Geothrix sp. 21YS21S-2: one gene and its partners. The protein of the gene in region 2 interacts with the protein of the main gene of each other region in a pairwise test. Links are inferred from orthologs where the notes say so. Each region holds a gene or a part of one and is shown on either strand. Other genes may lie near its edges.

The links.
Region 1: the proteins of rho (region 2) and RAH40_RS06930 interact in binary tests that used the Escherichia coli proteins (3 or more experiments, as listed by UniProt). The link is inferred for Geothrix sp. 21YS21S-2 from one-to-one orthologs.
Region 3: the proteins of rho (region 2) and nusG interact in binary tests that used the Escherichia coli proteins (3 or more experiments, as listed by UniProt). The link is inferred for Geothrix sp. 21YS21S-2 from one-to-one orthologs.

What each region holds. Positions count from the first base shown.
Region 1 is NZ_CP132910.1:1,524,818-1,527,673, forward strand. The notes cover bases 122-2,824. They hold RAH40_RS06930 (YhbY family RNA-binding protein), read right to left. Parts: upstream 1,770-2,824; coding sequence 1,473-1,769; downstream 122-1,472. Other genes in these bases: RAH40_RS06925 (GAF domain-containing protein), read right to left, coding at 122-1,460; RAH40_RS06935 (IgA Peptidase M64), read left to right, coding at 1,845-2,824. In the rest of the region: more of RAH40_RS06925, read right to left, coding at 1-121; more of RAH40_RS06935, read left to right, coding at 2,825-2,856.
Region 2 is NZ_CP132910.1:1,295,411-1,298,395, forward strand. Bases 19-2,850 are described here. They hold rho (transcription termination factor Rho), read right to left. Parts: upstream 2,155-2,850; coding sequence 883-2,154; downstream 19-882. Other genes in these bases: RAH40_RS05880 (M28 family peptidase), read left to right, coding at 19-319; RAH40_RS05885 (methylglyoxal synthase), read right to left, coding at 335-799; RAH40_RS05895 (alpha/beta fold hydrolase), read right to left, coding at 2,282-2,850. In the rest of the region: more of RAH40_RS05880, read left to right, coding at 1-18; more of RAH40_RS05895, read right to left, coding at 2,851-2,985. UniProt on the Escherichia coli protein: Facilitates transcription termination by a mechanism that involves Rho binding to the nascent RNA, activation of Rho's RNA-dependent ATPase activity, and release of the mRNA from the DNA template.
Region 3 is NZ_CP132910.1:3,036,329-3,039,285, forward strand. Bases 67-2,870 are described here. They hold nusG (transcription termination/antitermination protein NusG), read right to left. Parts: upstream 1,853-2,870; coding sequence 1,280-1,852; downstream 67-1,279. Other genes in these bases: rplA (50S ribosomal protein L1), read right to left, coding at 67-696; rplK (50S ribosomal protein L11), read right to left, coding at 783-1,214; secE (preprotein translocase subunit SecE), read right to left, coding at 1,926-2,117; rpmG (50S ribosomal protein L33), read right to left, coding at 2,321-2,470; tuf (elongation factor Tu), read right to left, coding at 2,482-2,870. Outside these bases: more of rplA, read right to left, coding at 7-66; more of tuf, read right to left, coding at 2,871-2,957. UniProt on the Escherichia coli protein: Part of the processive rRNA transcription and antitermination complex (rrnTAC). The complex forms an RNA-chaperone ring around the RNA exit tunnel of RNA polymerase (RNAP).

The DNA of each region.
Region 1 (2,856 bases), 230 kb from region 2 along the record:
TCCTTGGGGAACTCCAGGGTCAGGGCCTGGTCGTTCCAGTGCCAGCGGATGCCCGACTCCTGGAGGGTCCGGAGGGTCCAGGGGTCCGGCGTGGGGATGGCCATCCCGGAGGAGAAGGCCAGGCGCAGCGTCCAGTCCGAAGTCTGATCCAGCCAGCGGCCCTGCACGGTTCCGCCTTCGGGGGCCCGCATGAGGAGGGGCTCCACCAGACCCATGAGGGCCTGGGTGGCCAGGTCCCCCGCCACCCACACCGTGCCGGCGGGGACGGACTCGAGGGTCAGTGGGATGTTCCGGATGGTGAGGAGGTCCCGCCACACCGGCTCCAGCACCTCCTGAAGGGCCTGGAGGCTGGTGGAGACGGGGGTCTCCCGGGGCACTTCCAGGAGGGTCTCCTGGAGGCCGGATTCCACGAGGTGCTGGATGCGGCTGGTCTGGTGGCGAAGCACCGCGGCCAGGTCGCCGTAGCCGCTCTCGGAATAGCTCTGGATCCAGCGCAGGCTCGACCCCATGGCCCCCAGCAGCTCCCCCATGCGCTTGACGATGCGCTCGTGCAGGGTCCGAAGGCGCAAATACTCGCCCTGGATCTCGGCCTGGCGCATGGCCTTCTGCACGAGCTCCGTGTGGCGCAGGGCCACGGCGCCTTGTCGCACGAAGGCCTGCAGCAGGGCCAGATCGAACCTGGAAAAGGGCCGGCCCTGCTGGGCGCGGTCCAGGTAGAGCACGCCCTGGATCTCGCCGGCCACCTCCATGGGGGCGCACATGACGGCCCCGACGGTGAGCTCGAGCAGGCTCTCGCCCCCGAAGCGGGGGTCGATCAGGGGGGAGTTGCTGAGCACCCCGGTGCGGTGGGCGAGGACGTAGGCCACCACGGAATGGGACAGGCCCTGGCGGTCCTCCACGTCGCCCACGCGGTGCAGGCTCTGCCAGGTCCCGTCCGGGTTCACCATCACCACGAAGCCCCGTTCCGCCCCCATGAGCTTCAGGGCCTCGGCCAGGATGCTGCGGAACATGATGTACGAGCTGCCCTCCCGCAGCAGGCTCTCGGAGGACCGGTGCAGCAGCTCCAGGGCGCGCAGGAGCACCATGGCCTGGCCGGGCTCGGGCTTGATCTCGGCGAACAGGTCGCCCACGCCCTCGATGAAGTTGATCCCGTCCAGGCCGGGGAACCCTTCCGTGAACTTCAGGCACCAGTCCCCCAGGCCGATCTCGTCCCCGTCCTCCAGGGCGCTCCCGATGGGCGTGGAGACCGAGAGCCCGTTGAGCAGGGTGCCGTTGCGGGACTCCAGGTCCCGGATCCACCAGCGGCCGCCCACCTTCGCCAGCATGGCGTGGGCCCGCGAGACGCTGACGTCCCCGGGCAGGGCCACGGGGCACAGCACGGGATCCCGGCCCAGCTGCACCGGATCGGCAACCTCGTGGCGCCTCACGACGCCTCCCTCGCTCCAGGACAGGTAGGGCACGCCGGACTCCCTTCAGGGCAGGGGATAGGCGGTGGGCTTGTTCCGGCTCGCCCGGAACACCAGGACCGTGTGGCCCAGGACGCGCACCACTTCGAGGCCGGGAACCTTGGCGGTAAGGGCCTCCACGGCGCTCGCCTCGTCCTCGGGGGTGTTCTGGTTGAGGCGGAGCTTCATGAGTTCGAGGCTTTCGAGCATGACGTCGAGTTCCTGGGCCAGGGCGTCGGTGAGCCCGGCCTTGCCGATGTGGACGTTGGCTTTGAGGGGGTGGGCCTTGGCCTTGAGGTGCTGGCGTTGTCTGGGGGTGAGCATGGGGACCTCGAAGGGGGCCTGGGTTCGGCGGGATTCCTGGAATGTTCTAGTATAGGAGTATCCATGAGGCTTGTGATGCTACGTACCCTTTCCGCCCTGTTCCTCGCTTCCGCACTGATGGCCCAGGCCCCCCGGACCCTTCGGGTGGACTACTACCACACCGGAACCGCCGCCTCCGAGACCTTCACCCAGGACCGCACGGTCCTGGAGCCCCTTCCCTGGCCCGGCGACCCCGCCAAGGCCCTGGACACCTCCAACCTGGGCAAGTATTTCTTCGAGGTGGTGGACCGCGCGACCAACCGGGTCCTCTTCTCCCGGGGCTTCAATTCCATCTACGGGGAGTGGGAGACCACGGGCGAGGCCCGCTCCACCCCGCGGACCTTCTCCGAGTCCCTGCGCTTCCCCCGTCCCGGAGGCCCCGTCCAGATCAACGTCAAGAAGCGGGATGCCCGGAACGCCTTCCGCGAGATCTGGTCGTTCTCCCTGGACCCCGCGGACATGTCGGTCGATTCCGCCCCGCCGCCCTCCCCCGGCGCCCTCATCGCCATCCAGCGGTCCGGCGCCCCGGCGGAAAAGGTGGATCTCCTGATCCTGGGCGACGGCTACACCCGTGAGGAGCTGCCCCGGTTCGAGCAGCAGGCCCGCAGGCTCACCGAGGCCCTCTTCGCCAGGTCCCCCTTCCGGGAGCACCGGAAGGACTTCAACGTCTGGGCCCTGTGCCCCCCCGCCGACGCCCCGGGCGTGTCCCGGCCCTCCACCGGCGTCCACCGCCGCAGCCCCCTGGGCACCGCCTACGACGCCTTCGGGAGCGAGCGCTACATCCTGACCTTCGAGAACCGGGCCCTGCGTGACGCCGCCTCCTTCGCGCCCTACGACTTCCTGGAGATCCTCGTCAACGGCGAGACCTACGGCGGCGCCGGGATCTTCGGGCAGTTCAGCACCGTGGCGGCCGGGAACCTCTACGCGCCCTACGTCTTCGTGCACGAGTTCGGGCACCACTTCGCGGGCCTGGCCGACGAGTACTACACCTCCGACGTCGCCTACGAGAGCTCGAAGGATCGCCCCGAGCCCTGGGAGCTCAACGCCA
Region 2 (2,985 bases):
CCTGGGCATGACCCTTCGCAAGCCCGAGCCCGACACCCAGGGCCTCTACTTCCGCAGCGACCACTACCCCTTCGCCAAGGCCGGCATCCCCGCCCTGAGCCCCGGCTTCAGCCTGCTGGGCCAGCGGGACTACCTGGAGAACCCGGAGGCCTCCCGGGCCAAGGGCGCCTCCTACCAGGGCATCTACCACCGCCCCTCGGACCGGTACGACCCCGCCTGGGACCTGCGGGGCATGGTGCAGCAGGCGCAGTTCATCCTGGAGCTGGGGCGGGCGGTGGCGGACGCCGACGCGCGGCCGGCATGGAAGAGGAACAGGTGACGCGCCGCCAGCCTCCTAGTTGTCGGTCTTGAGCCGGTCCCGGTGCGCCCGGTAGTCGGGCACCAGCCGCATGTATTCCTCGGTCATCAGGGGCGAGGAGATGATGAAGTCCGCCGAGCACCGGTTGCAGGCCACGGGGATGTTCCACACCGCCGCGATGCGCAGCAGGGCCTTGACGTCGGGGTCGTGGGGCGCGGGCTCCAGGGGATCCCAGAAGAAGATCAGCAGGTCGATCTCCCCCTCGGCGATCTTGGCGCCGATCTGGAGGTCGCCGCCCAGGGGGCCGCTGAAGAGCTTGGTGATGTCAGGGCCCAGAATCTGCTCCAGGAGCGTCCCGGTGGTGCCCGTGGCGAAGATCTCGTGCTCGAGCAGCAGGGCCTTGTTGAACTGCACCCACTCGAGGAGCTCGGGCTTCTTGTGGTCGTGGGCGACCAGGGCGATCTTCTTGCGGCTGGAAAGCGGGATCTCGATCTGGGCCATGCGGTCCTCCGGGAGGTGCAGGTCCAGACTCCCATGGTGGGGAGCATCCGTCCAATCCGACGCGGGAAACGCCCTGTGAATTCCTATCGCCGGCCCCCGGGAGCCGGCGCGTCCTGCAGGTTGGCCAGGAAATCGTCGTTGTTTTTGGATTTGCCGAGCCGGTCCAGCAGCAGCTCCATGCTCTCCACGGGTCCGCTGGAGCTGAGGATCTTGCGCAGCACCCAGATCTTGGCAAGCCTGGCGGCCTCGATGAGGAGGTCCTCCTTGCGGGTGCCCGACTTCTGGATGTCCATGGCGGGGAAGATCCGCTTGTCGCTGAGCTTGCGGTCCAGGCAGATCTCGGAGTTGCCGGTGCCCTTGAACTCCTCGAAGATCACGTCGTCCATGCGGGAGCCGGTCTCGATCAGCGCCGTGGCGATGATCGTGAGCGAGCCGCCCCCCTCGATGTTGCGGGCCGCGCCGAAAAAGCGCTTGGGCCGCTGCAGGGCGTTGGAGTCCACGCCGCCGGAGAGGACCTTGCCGCTCAGCGGCACCACCGTGTTGTAGGCACGCGCCAGGCGCGTGATGGAGTCCAGCAGGATCACCACGTCCTTCTTGTGCTCCACGAGGCGCTTGGCCTTCTCGATGACCATCTCGGCCACCTGGACGTGGCGCGTGGCAGGCTCGTCGAAGGTGCTGGAGACCACCTCGCCCTTCACGTTGCGCTCCATGTCCGTCACTTCCTCGGGGCGCTCGTCGATGAGGAGCACGATGAGGAACACCTCCGGGTGGTTCAGGGTGATGCTGTTGGCGATGTTCTGCATGAGCACCGTCTTGCCGGTGCGGGGCGGCGCGACGATGAGGGCGCGCTGGCCCTTGCCCAGGGGCGTCATGAGGTCCATGACGCGCGTGCTCAGCTCCTGCGGGTCCCGCTCCATCTTGAGCATCTGGGTGGGGTACAGGGGGATCAGGTTGTCGAAATGGACGCGCTCCTTCGCCGATCCGGGCGGATCGAAGTTGATGGCGTCGATGCGCATGATCGCGAAGAACTTCTCGTCGCCGCGCGGAGGCCGGATCATGCCCGAGAGGGTGTCGCCCGAGCGCAGGCCGAACTTGCGGATCTGGCTGGGGGAGACGTAGATGTCGTCGGAGCCGGCCAGGTAGTTGTGCTCGGGGGCGCGCAGGAAGCCGAAGCCCTCGGGGAGGACCTCCAGGACGCCTTCCGCGAAGAACAGGCCCTCGCGCTGGGCCTGCGCTTCCAGGAGCCGGAAGATCAGCTCCTGCTTGCGCATGCCCAGCGGGTTCTCGATCTCGTAGGCTTTGCCCATCTCGGCCAGGCGGCCGATGGACTGCTCCTTCAGATCCTGAAGACTCAGGACTGCCGGGGCTTGGGTTTCAATGGGCATGGATTCCCCCCTTGGGGATGCGGGTAACGGTAACGAGGTTGGGATTGAGAATCATAACCCATCGGAAGAGAATGACAAAAAAATCTTGCCGGAATTGTTAATAAGAAGATATGAAGGTCGTCATTTTTTCACAATAACGATGGGGGTCCTCCACGGGGAAAGCGTGCCCGATGCCTGGCACCAGTTCGAAGCGGCTGAACGGAAGGGCCTGGGCGACTTCCAGGCACTTCCAGGGGGGGGTTAGCAGATCCTCGGCGCCGGCCAGACACAGGACCGGTTCCTGGATGGCCATCAGCCGCGACCGAATGTCCCATTGGAGAGCACCTGTTATCTGGTGTCGTGAACCGTGGAAAGGTTTGCCGTCTTCCTTTTTTGATTCATGGTAGGCCTTCAGGACCTGGTACCTGGCCTCCAGGAACCGGTCCCCCCACAGGTAGGGGGCCACGGCGTCGAACTGCAGCCCGGGCCCGCCCAGGTCGAGGCAGTGCAGCCAGTGCTCGAGCCGCAGGCGCATGGTGAAGTCCGTGCGGGCCATGGCGCTGGTGAGCACGGCCCCGGGGAAGGCTCCCGGATGGGCGGCCAGGAGCTCCAGGGCGACCGAACTTCCGTTGGAGAGCCCGGCCAGCCACGGCCTCCGGATATCCAGGTGTTCCAGGAGCTCCCAGGCATCCTGGGCCATCTGCGCCGCGGTGTAGGGCCCCTCGAGGGGAGCATCCGAGCGCCCCTGCCCCCGGCAGTCGAAGGTGAGCACCCGGAACCGCGGGGTGAGCCCGGGCAGCACCCCGGCCCACATCGTGGTGT
Region 3 (2,957 bases), 1.7 Mb from region 2 along the record:
CCGCTCCTACTTTTCCACAACGTGGGCGACGGAGATGCTGGGGCCCATGGTGGAGGCCATGTGGATAGCCTTCACATATTTGCCCTTCGCAGCGGACGGCTTGGCCTTGTGGACGGCATCGATGAGGGCCTTGGCGTTCTCCTTGAGCTTTTCAACTCCGAAGGAGACCTTGCCGACGCCCGCATGGATGATGCCCGTCTTGTCGACACGATACTCGACCTTGCCGGCCTTGATCTCCTTGATGGCCTTGGCCACGTCGAAGGTCACAGTGCCCGTCTTGGGGTTGGGCATGAGGCCGCGGGGACCCAGCACCTTGCCGAGACGTCCCACGCCCTTCATCATGTCCGGGGTGGCGACGAGGGCGTCGAATTCCAGGAAACCCCCCGCGATGCGCTCCACGAGATCGTCCCCGCCCACGATATCCGCACCGGCGGCTTCCGCATCCTTGATCTTTTCGCCCGTGGCGATGACGGCCACCCGCATGGTCTTGCCCGTGCCGTGGGGCAGGACAATCGTTCCACGGACCATCTGGTCCGCGTGACGGGGGTCGACGCCGAGCCTCATGTGCACTTCCACGGTCTCATCGAACTTGGCGAACGCCAGGTCCGTGATCACGCCGAGGGCCTCAACGAGGTCGTAGGGGCGATCTTCGATCTTGGAGGCGGCAGCCTGGTACTTCTTTCCAGGTTTTGCCATATTAACTCCTGCTCAAAAGATCTTCCGCGATGACGGTCGCGGTTGCCGGGTTTCCCGCACGATGCGGGACTCCGTTGAAGGGATTCCTAGTCGACGACTTCGACGCCCATGGAGCGCGCGGAACCGGCGATGGAACGCATGGCGGCCTCGAGGCTGCCGGCGTTGAGATCGGGCATCTTGACCTTGGCGATCTCCTCAAGCTGGGCCTGGGTGATCTTGCCGACCTTGGTCTTGTTGGGAATGGCGCTGCCCTTGTCCAGGCCGAGCTTCTTCTTGATGAGCACGGCGGCGGGGGGGGTCTTGAGGATGAAGCTGAAGCTGCGGTCGCCGAAGACGGTGATGACGACGGGCAGGATCGTGCCCTTCTCCACCTGGGTCACGGACTTCGCGTTGAACTGCTTCACGAACTCCATGATGTTCACGCCGTGCTGGCCGAGGGCGGGGCCCACGGGAGGCGCAGGGGTGGCTTCCCCGGCGGGGAGCTGCAGCTTGATGTATCCGGTGATCTTCTTGGCCATGTCTTATGATCTCCCGCGACGGATTCCGGCACATGCCGGCGACTGTCGCCTTGTAGGGCGGGAAGCTAGCGCTTCTCCACCTGGATGAAGTCGAGCTCCACGGGGGTGCTGCGACCGAACACCGTCACCATCACCTTGATGGTGGAGCGCTCTTCGTGGATTTCCTCCACATCCCCTTCGAAGTTGGCGAACGGGCCGTCTATGATACGGACCTTTTCGCCCTTTTCAAAGTGGTATTTGGGCTTGGGCTTCTCCTGGGTCTCTTCGGTGTGGTTCATGATCTGCCGCACCTCGTCGTCCGTGAGGGGCGTGGGGCGCTTCTTGTTGGCGCCCACGAAGCTGGTGACCTTCGGGGTGTTGCGGACGAGGTGCCAATCGGCATCCTCCATCTCGTAGTTCGCACCCTTCTTGGTGACCGCGATCTGAACCAGCAGGTAGCCGGGGAAGGACTTGCGCTTTTTCAGCACCCGCTCCTTGCGTCCCGACTTGGCGTCGACCTTCATCTCCTCGTAGGTTTCCTCGGGGATCTGGATGTCGCCGAAATGCTCGTCCCGCTCTTCCATCTTGATGCGCTGGCGGAGGCTCTCCATCACCTTGGCCTCGTAGCCGGAATAGGTGTGGATGATGAACCAGGCCATCTTCCGTTCGTTGGTCGGGGGTGCCAAGGTTTCTCCGGGCATACCCAGCAGATCTGTCATCGGGTCCTCCGGACTAGTGGTGAGGAAGGATGAAGGCCATCCCCCAGGTGATGACTTTGTCGCACGCCCACAGGAACAGGCCCACGAAGGCCGATACGATCACCACCGAATAGGCGGCGCTCAGTACTTTCGGCTTCCCGGGCCAATCAACGCGCTTGAGCTCCGCGAGAAGCTCCTTGGCCTGATGTTTGATGGCTGAAATCAACGGGATCTCCCGGCTTTCAAAGGTCTTTTAAGCAATTGGCCCCAGCTGTCGTTGGCTGGGGCCGAGCAAGATTGGCAGGGGAGACAGGTTTCGAACCCGCGACCTGCGGATTTGGAGTCCGCTGCTCTACCAGCTGAGCTACTCCCCTCTGGGCTTCCAAGGAAAGCAGGATCCCGCTGTCGCGGGACCCTGTTCGACCCTTCCTACTTGCCTTCCCGGTGGAGCTTGTGGCCCCCGCAGGATCGGCAGTGCTTCTTGAACTCGAGCTTGCCCGTGGTGGTGCGCTTGTTCTTCGTGGTGGTGTAGTTCTTGCGCTTGCACTCGGTGCAGAGAAGCTGAACGATGTCACGCATGGCGTGGTCCTTTACTGGATGACTTCGTCAACCCTGCCGGAGCCGACAGTGCGGCCGCCTTCACGGATGGCGAACTTGAGGCCCTTCTCCATGGCGATGGGAACGATCAGCTCGACGGTCAGGGTGACGTTGTCACCGGGCATGACCATTTCGCGGCCCGCTTCCAGCTCGATGGAACCAGTCACGTCCGTGGTGCGGAAGTAGAACTGGGGGCGATACTTGTTGAAGAAGGGAGTGTGACGTCCACCCTCGTCCTTGCCCAGGACGTAGACGGCGGCGGTGAACTTGGTGTGGGGCGTGATGGAACCGGGCTTGGCGAGAACCATGCCGCGCTCGACGTCCTTGCGCTCCACGCCGCGGAGCAGGATGCCCGCGTTGTCGCCGGCCTGGCCCTGGTCCAGGGACTTCTTGAACATCTCGACGCCGGTGACGACCTTCTTGACGGTGTCGCGCAGGCCGATGATCTCGATCTCCTCGCCCACCTTCA